One region of the Mesorhizobium sp. M0815 genome, then DNA from elsewhere that is predicted to be linked to it. Evidence: riboswitches for the same ligand, from Rfam matches in the RefSeq annotation. Region 1 holds a riboswitch; each other region holds the start of a gene.

Region 1 (2,193 bases):
TCGTGCCCAGAGGCTGGCAGCCATTTGTTCCAGATCGTGTTGACCGTGCGGCGGATGGTCGAGATATGGTCACGATGGGCGAACACGCCGTATTTCTGCGCCGGCACGCGCACACGCCAAAACTCCCTCGGCAGGTCCGAAAAATCGGACACTTCGACGCCAGCGATGTAGTCGAAATTGCCGGCGTCGTCGCCGTTGACGCAGACGCCATAGGCGACGTCGCCGATCTCGCCAGGAATGTTGCCAATATAGGGGCCGAACCGCTGCCACTGCATCGGGATGCCGGCGCTGGTTTCGCAGCTGTAGCGCTCGCCGAGACCGGCGATGAGAAACGGCCGGCTGGTCTCAAAACGCGGTGGTTCGAGAGTGGCGAGAAAGGACTGGTCCATCAGGATCGGCTCCACAAGATCGAGGTTGTCGAGCGAGCCTTGTGCGCGTACCAGTTCCGGCGTGGTGCCGAACTGGTCGCGGAAGGCGCGGGTGAAGGCCTCATGCGAGGCATAGCCGGCGTCGAGCGCGACCGAGAGGATGTCGGGTGCGCCGGCGCCAAGCTTGCGCGCCGCTTCGGTCAGTCGGCGAGAACGGACGTAGCTCATCACCGAACGGCCGGTAGCCGCGCCGAAAGCCCGCGTCACATGAAAGCGCGACACCCCGCTGCTCTTGGCGACATCGTCCAGCGAGACTGCTTCGGGCAGATGGCTTTCGACGAACCACAGCGCCTTCTCGGTCGGATTCATTTGGCACCTCGCATTGGCCCAGTCTCCGCATTGGCCCAGTCTTTACATGGCCCAGTCTTTACATTGGCCATGTCTTATATTGGCAAGATTATGGTGCCGCTTCCTGGCGGAGGCAGTTTGATCGAAATTGCGCACTGCGCAAATCGAGAGCGACGGTCGTCGGCAAGTCGCAGGCGTCGCGCGAAAAGGCTTGACAGGAAGCGGGCAAACGTCCTTTTAAATGTAACGTTATTACATCACGAGGTCTATATGGCTCCTTCTGACAAGACTTATTGCGCTGTGATTGGCGGAAAACTAGGGTGGCTGACTGATGGTCCCCGAGTCGAAAGGCAAGGGGTGAAAAGGGAACACGGTGAGATCTTCGGATCGAGGCCGTGGCTGCCCCCGCAACTGTAAGCGGTTAGCAAAATCCGAAGTGCCACTGGCCGGCAAGGCTGGGAAGGCAGGATGGCGCAAAGACCCGCGAGCCAGGAGACCTGCCATCAGCATGAGTTGACCGGACGGGGTGTGCCGGGAGGAGACGTGGACATCGGTCTTGTCGGCCGGTCCGTCCAGCTTCCTTCCGTCGCCATTGAGAAAGTGACGGTAAGTTGGACGCCTCCCAGCCTCTTCTTGAAGCGTGTGAACTGAGCGCGACGACGAATGGCCGGTGCCTGGTCAGCGCGGTGAGCCTTTCGATAGCGCCGGGCGACCGCCTCGCCATCATCGGCCCCAACGGCGCCGGCAAGACGACGCTGCTGCGCATGCTATGCGGTACGCTGCGGCCAAGCGCGGGAGATGTGAGATTTTCCGGACGCCGGCTGGAGAGGTTTTCGGCCGCCGAGCGGGCACTGCACATGGCGGTCGTTGGCCAGACCGACCAGCCTGATCCGCGGCTTGCCGTGATCGACTACGTCGAGCTTGGGCGCGTCCCGCATGCCGGCTTGCGACGGAGGAGCGAGCAACGCGACATCGTCATTGAAGCACTTCGCAGAACCGGCCTGCTGCCGCTGCTCGGCCGCACGATCGGCTCGCTATCCGGTGGCGAGCGGCAACGCGCCCAGTTGGCGCGCGCCATCGCCCAGGAGCCCAAAATCCTGTTCCTCGATGAACCGACCAATCATCTCGATCCGCGCGCCCGCAGCGACCTTCTCGAACTCGTATCGCAGTTTGGCATGACCGTCGTGGCGGTGCTTCATGATCTGTCGCTTGTCACGCCATTTGCCACCAGGGTCGCGGTGATGAACGAGGCCCGCCTGCAGGCACTTGCCAGTCCGCGCGAGGCGCTGACCAAGAAGTTGATCCGCGAGATTTTCGGCGTTGACGTGCTTTGGCTGCGCCATCCCACCGAAGACCGCGAACTCACGGTCTTCGACGTTCCGAACCGCGCCTCTTCACATCCCGATTTGACCAAGGAGCAACATCCGTGAAACGCCTCGTACTGTCTTTTGCCTCCCTCCTACTTGCCCAGACCGCC
Region 2 (2,193 bases), on a different contig from region 1:
CAGGGGCAGAGAAACCGCGGTTTCGAGATTGTCTCCCAGCGGCCCGAAATAGGTAGCCAGCATGATCTTCAGCTCGGGCGCGGCTTTCGACAGCTGGCCATAGGCGAATTCGAACGCAGCTCGTTCGTTCGGGTTCAGATCGAGGACAAGCGCTGGCTCATCGATCTGCACCCAATCGGCGCCCGACAGCTTCAAGCTCCGCAGGAGTTGCTCGTAGACGGGCAGAAGCCGTGGTAGGAGCGCGATGGGATCGAAGCCTTCGGCAGGCGATTTAGCCAGCTTGAGGAAGGTGACCGGTCCAAGGATGACTGGGCGTGTGTGAATGCCGAGGGCTTTAGCCTCGAGGAAGTAATCAACCGGCTTCGTCGACGAAAGAGCGAACGTCTGATCATCGTCTAGTTCCGGCACAATGTAGTGATAGTTGGTGTCAAACCACTTGGTCATTTCCATCGCGGCTACGCCAGGCCGATGAGCCGCATGCTGGTGACCACCGTGCCCACAATCCTCCGTCTGACCTTGGTTGCCGCGCGCCATAGCGAAGTAGATGTCGAGTGGGACCTCGCCGCCATTCCAGCCGTAACGGGACGGAAGGGCGCCGACCATGGCTGCGGTGTCGAGCACATGGTCGTAGAGCGAGAAGTCGTTCGACGGGATTTTCGACACGCCGCGATCGCGTTGCTCCTCCCAGCTAGCGGCACGGAGCGCCTTCGCCGTCGTGAGAAGGTCGGCAGCGGACGATTTTCCGGACCAGTAGCTTTCAAGCGCGAATTTCAGTTCTCGCCGACGACCGAAGCGGGGCACGCCGAGCGTTGCTACAGGAATTTGCTGAGAGACAGTCATGCCAGACCCCGATGGTTGGGGCGTCGGTGACAAGGAAGGCGCTAGCAGGCCGGCACGAACGCCAGGCTGCAGCGGCCACCGAGACACCCCGCCCGTGGACGTAATTCGCCGTGGCAGGTCTCCTGGCTCGCGGGGTCATAGCCTCTACCCGTCTTCCCAAGGCTATTCGCCTCAGTGACATGAGTGGGGTTGGCTCGCCGCTAACAGTTGCGGGGGCAGCGCCGGCATCGCACCGGCTTCCCTCTTAGCTCCGCTGCGGCAGCGCCGTACGGAGAACCACGACGCGGGAGACAATTACAGCAGTTCGCTTCTCTGTCAACGCCGCATAAAGAAATGTTTATGTCGTTATGTTAAATTTCCGTTGGCATGTTCCAAAGGTCGCCTCGAGAGCGAAAACTGTGGAAGCCTTGAGCGGCCCGTAAATCAAAGCAATGACGCACGGCGCCCTTGTCCAGGAGGATAGGAGTTCGTCGGCTGCCGGCAGCAAACATACCGGCAAGCGCCGTGGTGCTGCTTAGCGCATCATGCGAACCACCTCGGCGTCGAACTTCGGCTCCGAGGTTCCGACCGCTTCGTTGGTGATCTGCTCGCGACCAATTCGGCTCAATGGCGAGGCTGTTGCCCATGTGGAAGCTGTTGGCCGTGATGCCCTCGGTGATATGACACAACGATTTCGGGGGGAGCACACCGGGGCCAGGCGCAGCGGCGTGTTAAGTGATCGAGGCCAATGTCTCGAACTGCTTGTTCGCAGCCCACCGGCTCAAGGTAACCCGGCTCAAACCACCGGGCCAGCTCAAGTCCTGTCCAAATGAGGCCTGAGCGGCAAATCGTCGTGCACGCGCACGGTTTGGCGTTCGATCTTGTGATGCGTCTTGGGCGGACAATCGCCACGGTGCAGCGCGCAGAAGCGGTCCCCAATTGGGAAGCCGAGGGCGGTGAGGGCAAGCCAGCGCCACAGGCGGAAGGGGACTTGGACCTGTTTGCCGTGCTGGACCACAAGTTCGCGACACAGGGCCTCAAGGAGAAGACCAAGAGTGATTATGCGCGGGACCTCGCCAAATTCATCAAAAGCAGCGGGCAGTCAAAGTTCGGCGTCGATTGACATGGAGATAGCCATCGCGGCGGACCGCCCAGGCGGACCGCAAGCCGGAATACAACCGGGTGCAGGCGGCCAAGCTCGTCCACAAGATGGCGTCGGGCACACACCGGCGATGGGAGAGCGGACCGTGGAGTGCAGGAACTTCACGCCTATCCACGCTCCCGTGGACGTGTCCTGCGGCACATCGGCAGCGATATTGAGGAGGCAGTTGAGCTTCTGGTCGAGCACTCTTACCTGCCACCACCTACGCTTAA
Region 3 (2,193 bases), on a different contig from region 1:
GCGTCAGGCAATCGATCAGCACCGGCTGGCCGTCAGGCAGTGCCTCGATCGCGCCGGCAAGGTCGAGCGGCGCCTCGATGGTCGTCCAGCCGGCGCTGCGGCGCGAGCGGTGCAGCGCGATCCGTTCGCGCATCTCCTCGTCATAGGCTTGCGCCGTCGCGATATAGCTCCATGGCGCCGGACAGGCACTCACCAGCCTCTCGGCATGCACGCTCTTGCCGGAGCGCGCACCGCCGATGATCAGGGTCAGCGCCCCGGCAGCGCGGTCAGGCAAAGCTGTCGCGCAGGCTGGTCGCCGTGCCGGTGAAGCGGCCGCGCACCACGCCGACGACCGCGCCGAGCACCAGCCAGAACACCAGATTGGTCAGCGTCACCGCCACCACGAACTGATGATGCAGGCCTTCCGGGATTGTCGTCTCGAAGCTGTCGGGCTGCGGCGCGCCGACAATATGCGGCGCCACCATCAACGCCACGGCAAGGACCGCCAGCGGCAGCGATCTGCGGAAGGCGAGCAGGCCGAGACCGGCGGCGGTCGCCACCACCGTTGCCCACCACCAGATCTGGCGTTGGACAAGGTCGGCCGCCGGCATTGCCGGCAATTCCGGCGGCAGGCCGAGGCCCGGCGCCAGCGTGAACACGGCAAAGCCGGCAAGCCCCCAGAACAGGCCCTGGCGCCAATTGCCGATGCCGCCGGCGAACTCCGAAACCGCAACCAGGACCAACGCGAAGCCGATGCCGGTGACGATATTGGCAACGACGCTGAAGGCAAAGCGTTCGAAACCGTCGGCCGGCGCCCAGCCTTCGTCCTCCGCCGGAGCCATTGCTTCAGCCGGTGCCGGCGCGGCGCTGCTTATAGCCATCGTGCCCCCGGCGTTTTCGACCGGTGCCGCAGGTGCCGCGGCATGGTCATGGCCGCCGCCGGCCTGTTCGTAGACTTCCGCCTTCAGGATCAGCGGCACCGTGGCATAGGCCTGCATGCAGGCGAGAACGACGCCGGCCACGAGCCCTGCGATCGCCGCGATGAACACGACGTTGCGAAACAGTGTCATGATGTCAGCCCCTTGTCAGTGGCAGGGAAAGCCCATCGAGTGGCGATAGTCGTGGGCGGCATTGTGGACCGCATCGATGTGCGAGAAGCCGACAAAGCCCATGACGAAAATGCCGAGGAATGCAGCAAGCGCCAGCTGCATGAAACGCGACTGCGAGGAGACGGAAGCGCCGAGCGAGACGGAAGCGGTATTCATGTCTTGTCCTTTCGCCCTCCACCCGAGGGCATAGAAGTCAGTTTCCTGTCGCCGGCAGGTCTCCTGGCTCGCGGATCAGCGCCCTTCCCCACCTTCCCGAAGAAAATCTTCAGTGGCATATGGAGAGGACTACCGCACACAGTTGCGGGGGCAGCCACGGCATTGGGCAAGAATTTCGCCCGCACCGCATTCCCTCTTGGTTCCAAACGGAACCGACGACATCAGCGACTATAGGCAGAATCGCCGCGCCCGGCAAACCAAATTCCGCCGGATCGTGTGGCGAATGCGCCGCCTCGCCAAGCTCGCCGGCCGGCGCCGCAATTGACAATTCTCACAGCCGGGTGTCGGCTGGCGGATGGGGAGGAAGCCGGCATGCAACCCAGCCCGAATGAGCGCGGTCCCTATAACGGCCTGACGCGGGCCGAGCCGACGCTGCCGTCATCGGCCTATTGGGACATCGCAGGCTATCAGCGCGATCTCGAGGCCATCTGGTATCGCAACTGGCTGCTGGTCTGCCGCGAGGCCGACCTTGCCCAGCCGCTGGCTTTCAGGACGTTTCGCATAGGCACGCAGGAGGTCGTCGTGCTGCGCGACGAGACCGGCGAATTGCGCGCCTTTCACAACACCTGCCGGCATCGCGGCTCGCAGCTTTGCCAGCAGAGCGAAGGACGGCTGAGGGCGCGGCTCATCACCTGCCCCTACCACGCCTGGTCCTATTCGCTGCGCGGCGATCTGGTGCGCGTGCCGTCGAAATCGCTGCCGGACGGTTTCGACAAGGCCGATCATCCGCTCTACCGCGTCGCGCTTTCGGTGTGGCGCGGTTTCGTTTTCGTCAACCTCGCGCAAGACGCTGCCGGTTCGGCTGAAACATCCTTCGATCCGGCATCCGGCAACCTCGCCAACTGGCCGCTGGAAACGCTGCTGAGCGGCCATGTGCTGCGCAAGGTTA
Region 4 (2,193 bases), on a different contig from region 1:
GACATCTATCGCGAGGTCGCTGAACGAGGCCCGATCGCGGCGTCGGCTTTCGAAGGCCAGAAGGGCTCGGGCGGCTGGTGGGGCTGGAGCCATGCCAAGCATGCCTTCGAATGGCTGTTCTGGGCGGGCCGCATCACCACGGCGCACCGGCGTGGTTTCGAGCGGTTCTACGATCTGCCGGAGCGCGTGCTGCCGCCAACGGTACTCGCTTTGCCAGTTCCGTCCCCCGCGGACGCCCACCGCGAACTGCTGCGCATCTCCGCCCGCGCCCATGGCGTCGCCACGGCGGGCGATCTGCGCGACTATTTCCGCCTCTCGCCCGCCGACATCAAGGGCCGCATCGAGGAACTGGTCGAGGCTGGCGACCTGTTGCCGGTGAGCGTCGAAGGCTGGAGCAAAACAGCCTATCTCCACAAGGACGCCCGTTTGCCGCGCAGGATCGAGGCGCGCGCCTTGCTTGCGCCGTTCGATCCCGTCGTCTTCGAGCGGTCGCGCACCGAGCGGTTGTTCGACTTCCACTACCGCATCGAGATCTACACGCCGGCCGAAAAGCGCCAGTATGGCTATTATGTGCTGCCGTTCCTGCTCGGCGACAGCATCGTCGGGCGCGTCGACCTCAGGGCCGACCGCCCGGCCGGCGTATTGCGCGTCCATGCCGCCTATTCGGAGCCCGGCGCCCCGCCGCAAACTGCCGCCGCCCTTTTCGAGGAATTGAAGCAGATGCAGGGTTGGCTCGGGCTCGAGCGCATCGAGGTGACGGCTGCCGGCGACCTCGGCCAGCCGCTCGCAGATATCGCCGCGTCATAGACGTGCGTTGACACGACTGCCTTCACAAGCCTAAATCCGTTCCAGACGGTCCCCTGCCCGCAACGGCAAGGGCCAAGAGGGAATGCGGTGCGAAATCTCGATTTCAAATCCGCGGCTGTCCCCGCAACTGTAAGCGACGAGCCAAGGCCGAAAACCACTGGGATATTCCCGGGAAGGCGGCACCCAGGCGATGACCCGCGAGCCAGGAGACCTGCCGTCTAGGACATAAGAATCCGATCGCCTGGCGGGTTTTCCGGGCAAGGAGCCTGATTTGGAACGCGACAGCAGTTTTCCGGCTGAGACAGCGGATTTATTGTCCGGCCATGGTGATTCCCCGGCCGGCGTTACCGTCATCGTCTGCTCGTCCTGCCGTGACGAGACCGGTTCGGACGCTTATCCCCGCGCCGGCGAACTGCTCGCCGAGCACACGCGCCGCGCCGCTTCCAGCGAAAACATTAAAATCCGCACCGTCGAATGCCTCGGCAATTGCAAGCGCCGGCTCAGCGCCGCGATGCTGCGCGACGGCTGCTGGAGCTATGTCTTCGGCGACCTGACCACGACCAGCGGCACCGATCTGGTGACGGGGGCAAAGCTGTTCGCTACTTCGACGGACGGCCTCATTCCGTGGCGCGGCCGTCCCGATTGCCTGAAGCGCGGCTTGGTTGCCCGCATCCCTCCCCTCGACCTTTTGAAGGACTTGATATGACTTCCCCAGATTCGGCCGCCAACGTTTCGCGCGTCCCCTGCACCGTCGTCACCGGCTTTCTCGGCGCCGGCAAGACGACGCTGATCCGCCATTTGCTCGAAAACGCCAAAGGCAAGCGCCTGGCCATCATCGTCAACGAGTTCGGCGATATCGGCATCGACGGCGAGATCCTGAAGGGCTGCGGCATCGACACTTGCCCCGAGGCAAACATCGTCGAGCTGGCCAATGGCTGCATCTGCTGCACTGTCGCCGACGACTTTGTCCCCGCGCTCGACCAGATCCTGTCGCTGACGCCGAAGGTCGACCACATCCTGATCGAGACGTCCGGGCTGGCCCTGCCCAAGCCGCTGGTCCAGGCCTTCCAGTGGCCGTCGGTGAAAAGCCGCGTCACGGTCGATGGCGTCATCGCCGTCGTCGACGGGCCGGCGCTGGCTGATGGCCGCGTTGCCAACGACATGGACGCCCTGCAGGCGCAGCGCGCGCAGGACGAGACGCTCGACCATGACGATCCTGTCGAGGAGGTGTTCGAAGACCAGCTCGCTTGTGCCGACCTGATCATCCTGTCGAAGAGCGACCTGCTGGACGCAGCCGGCGCGGCGCGCGCCAATGCCGTCATCGGCAAGCATGTTGCGCGGGCGGTGAAGATCGTGCCGACCTCGCAAGGCAAGGTCGATCCGTCG

Evidence for each region. Region 1 has a riboswitch for cobalamin ahead of NKI01_RS06395 (ABC transporter ATP-binding protein). Riboswitches for the same ligand answer to the same signal wherever they lie in the genome.
Region 2: it holds a riboswitch for cobalamin, as region 1 does, so the genes downstream of both, metE (5-methyltetrahydropteroyltriglutamate--homocysteine S-methyltransferase) here and NKI01_RS06395 (ABC transporter ATP-binding protein) in region 1, are expected to answer to the same signal.
Region 3: it holds a riboswitch for cobalamin, as region 1 does, so the genes downstream of both, NKI01_RS02420 (CbtB domain-containing protein) here and NKI01_RS06395 (ABC transporter ATP-binding protein) in region 1, are expected to answer to the same signal.
Region 4: it holds a riboswitch for cobalamin, as region 1 does, so the genes downstream of both, NKI01_RS09315 (DUF1636 family protein) here and NKI01_RS06395 (ABC transporter ATP-binding protein) in region 1, are expected to answer to the same signal.

Annotation. Positions count from the first base shown of each region.
Region 1 covers NZ_JAMYOU010000003.1:288,698-290,890, reverse strand. The annotation lists gene NKI01_RS06400 (GyrI-like domain-containing protein) at 1-737, opposite strand, end outside; cobalamin riboswitch at 1,032-1,235, shown strand; gene NKI01_RS06395 (ABC transporter ATP-binding protein) at 1,328-2,146, shown strand; gene NKI01_RS06390 (ABC transporter substrate-binding protein) at 2,143-2,193, shown strand, end outside.
Region 2 covers NZ_JAMYOU010000024.1:52,299-54,491, reverse strand. The annotation lists partial or broken gene metE (5-methyltetrahydropteroyltriglutamate--homocysteine S-methyltransferase) at 1-840, opposite strand, end outside; cobalamin riboswitch at 936-1,136, opposite strand; gene NKI01_RS23380 (hypothetical protein) at 1,688-1,942, shown strand.
Region 3 covers NZ_JAMYOU010000001.1:508,546-510,738, forward strand. The annotation lists gene cobU (bifunctional adenosylcobinamide kinase/adenosylcobinamide-phosphate guanylyltransferase) at 1-274, opposite strand, end outside; gene NKI01_RS02415 (CbtA family protein) at 267-1,049, opposite strand; gene NKI01_RS02420 (CbtB domain-containing protein) at 1,065-1,244, opposite strand; cobalamin riboswitch at 1,281-1,476, opposite strand; gene NKI01_RS02425 (aromatic ring-hydroxylating oxygenase subunit alpha) at 1,617-2,193, shown strand, end outside.
Region 4 covers NZ_JAMYOU010000006.1:4,705-6,897, forward strand. The annotation lists gene NKI01_RS09310 (winged helix-turn-helix domain-containing protein) at 1-807, shown strand, start outside; cobalamin riboswitch at 837-1,040, shown strand; gene NKI01_RS09315 (DUF1636 family protein) at 1,079-1,513, shown strand; gene cobW (cobalamin biosynthesis protein CobW) at 1,510-2,193, shown strand, end outside.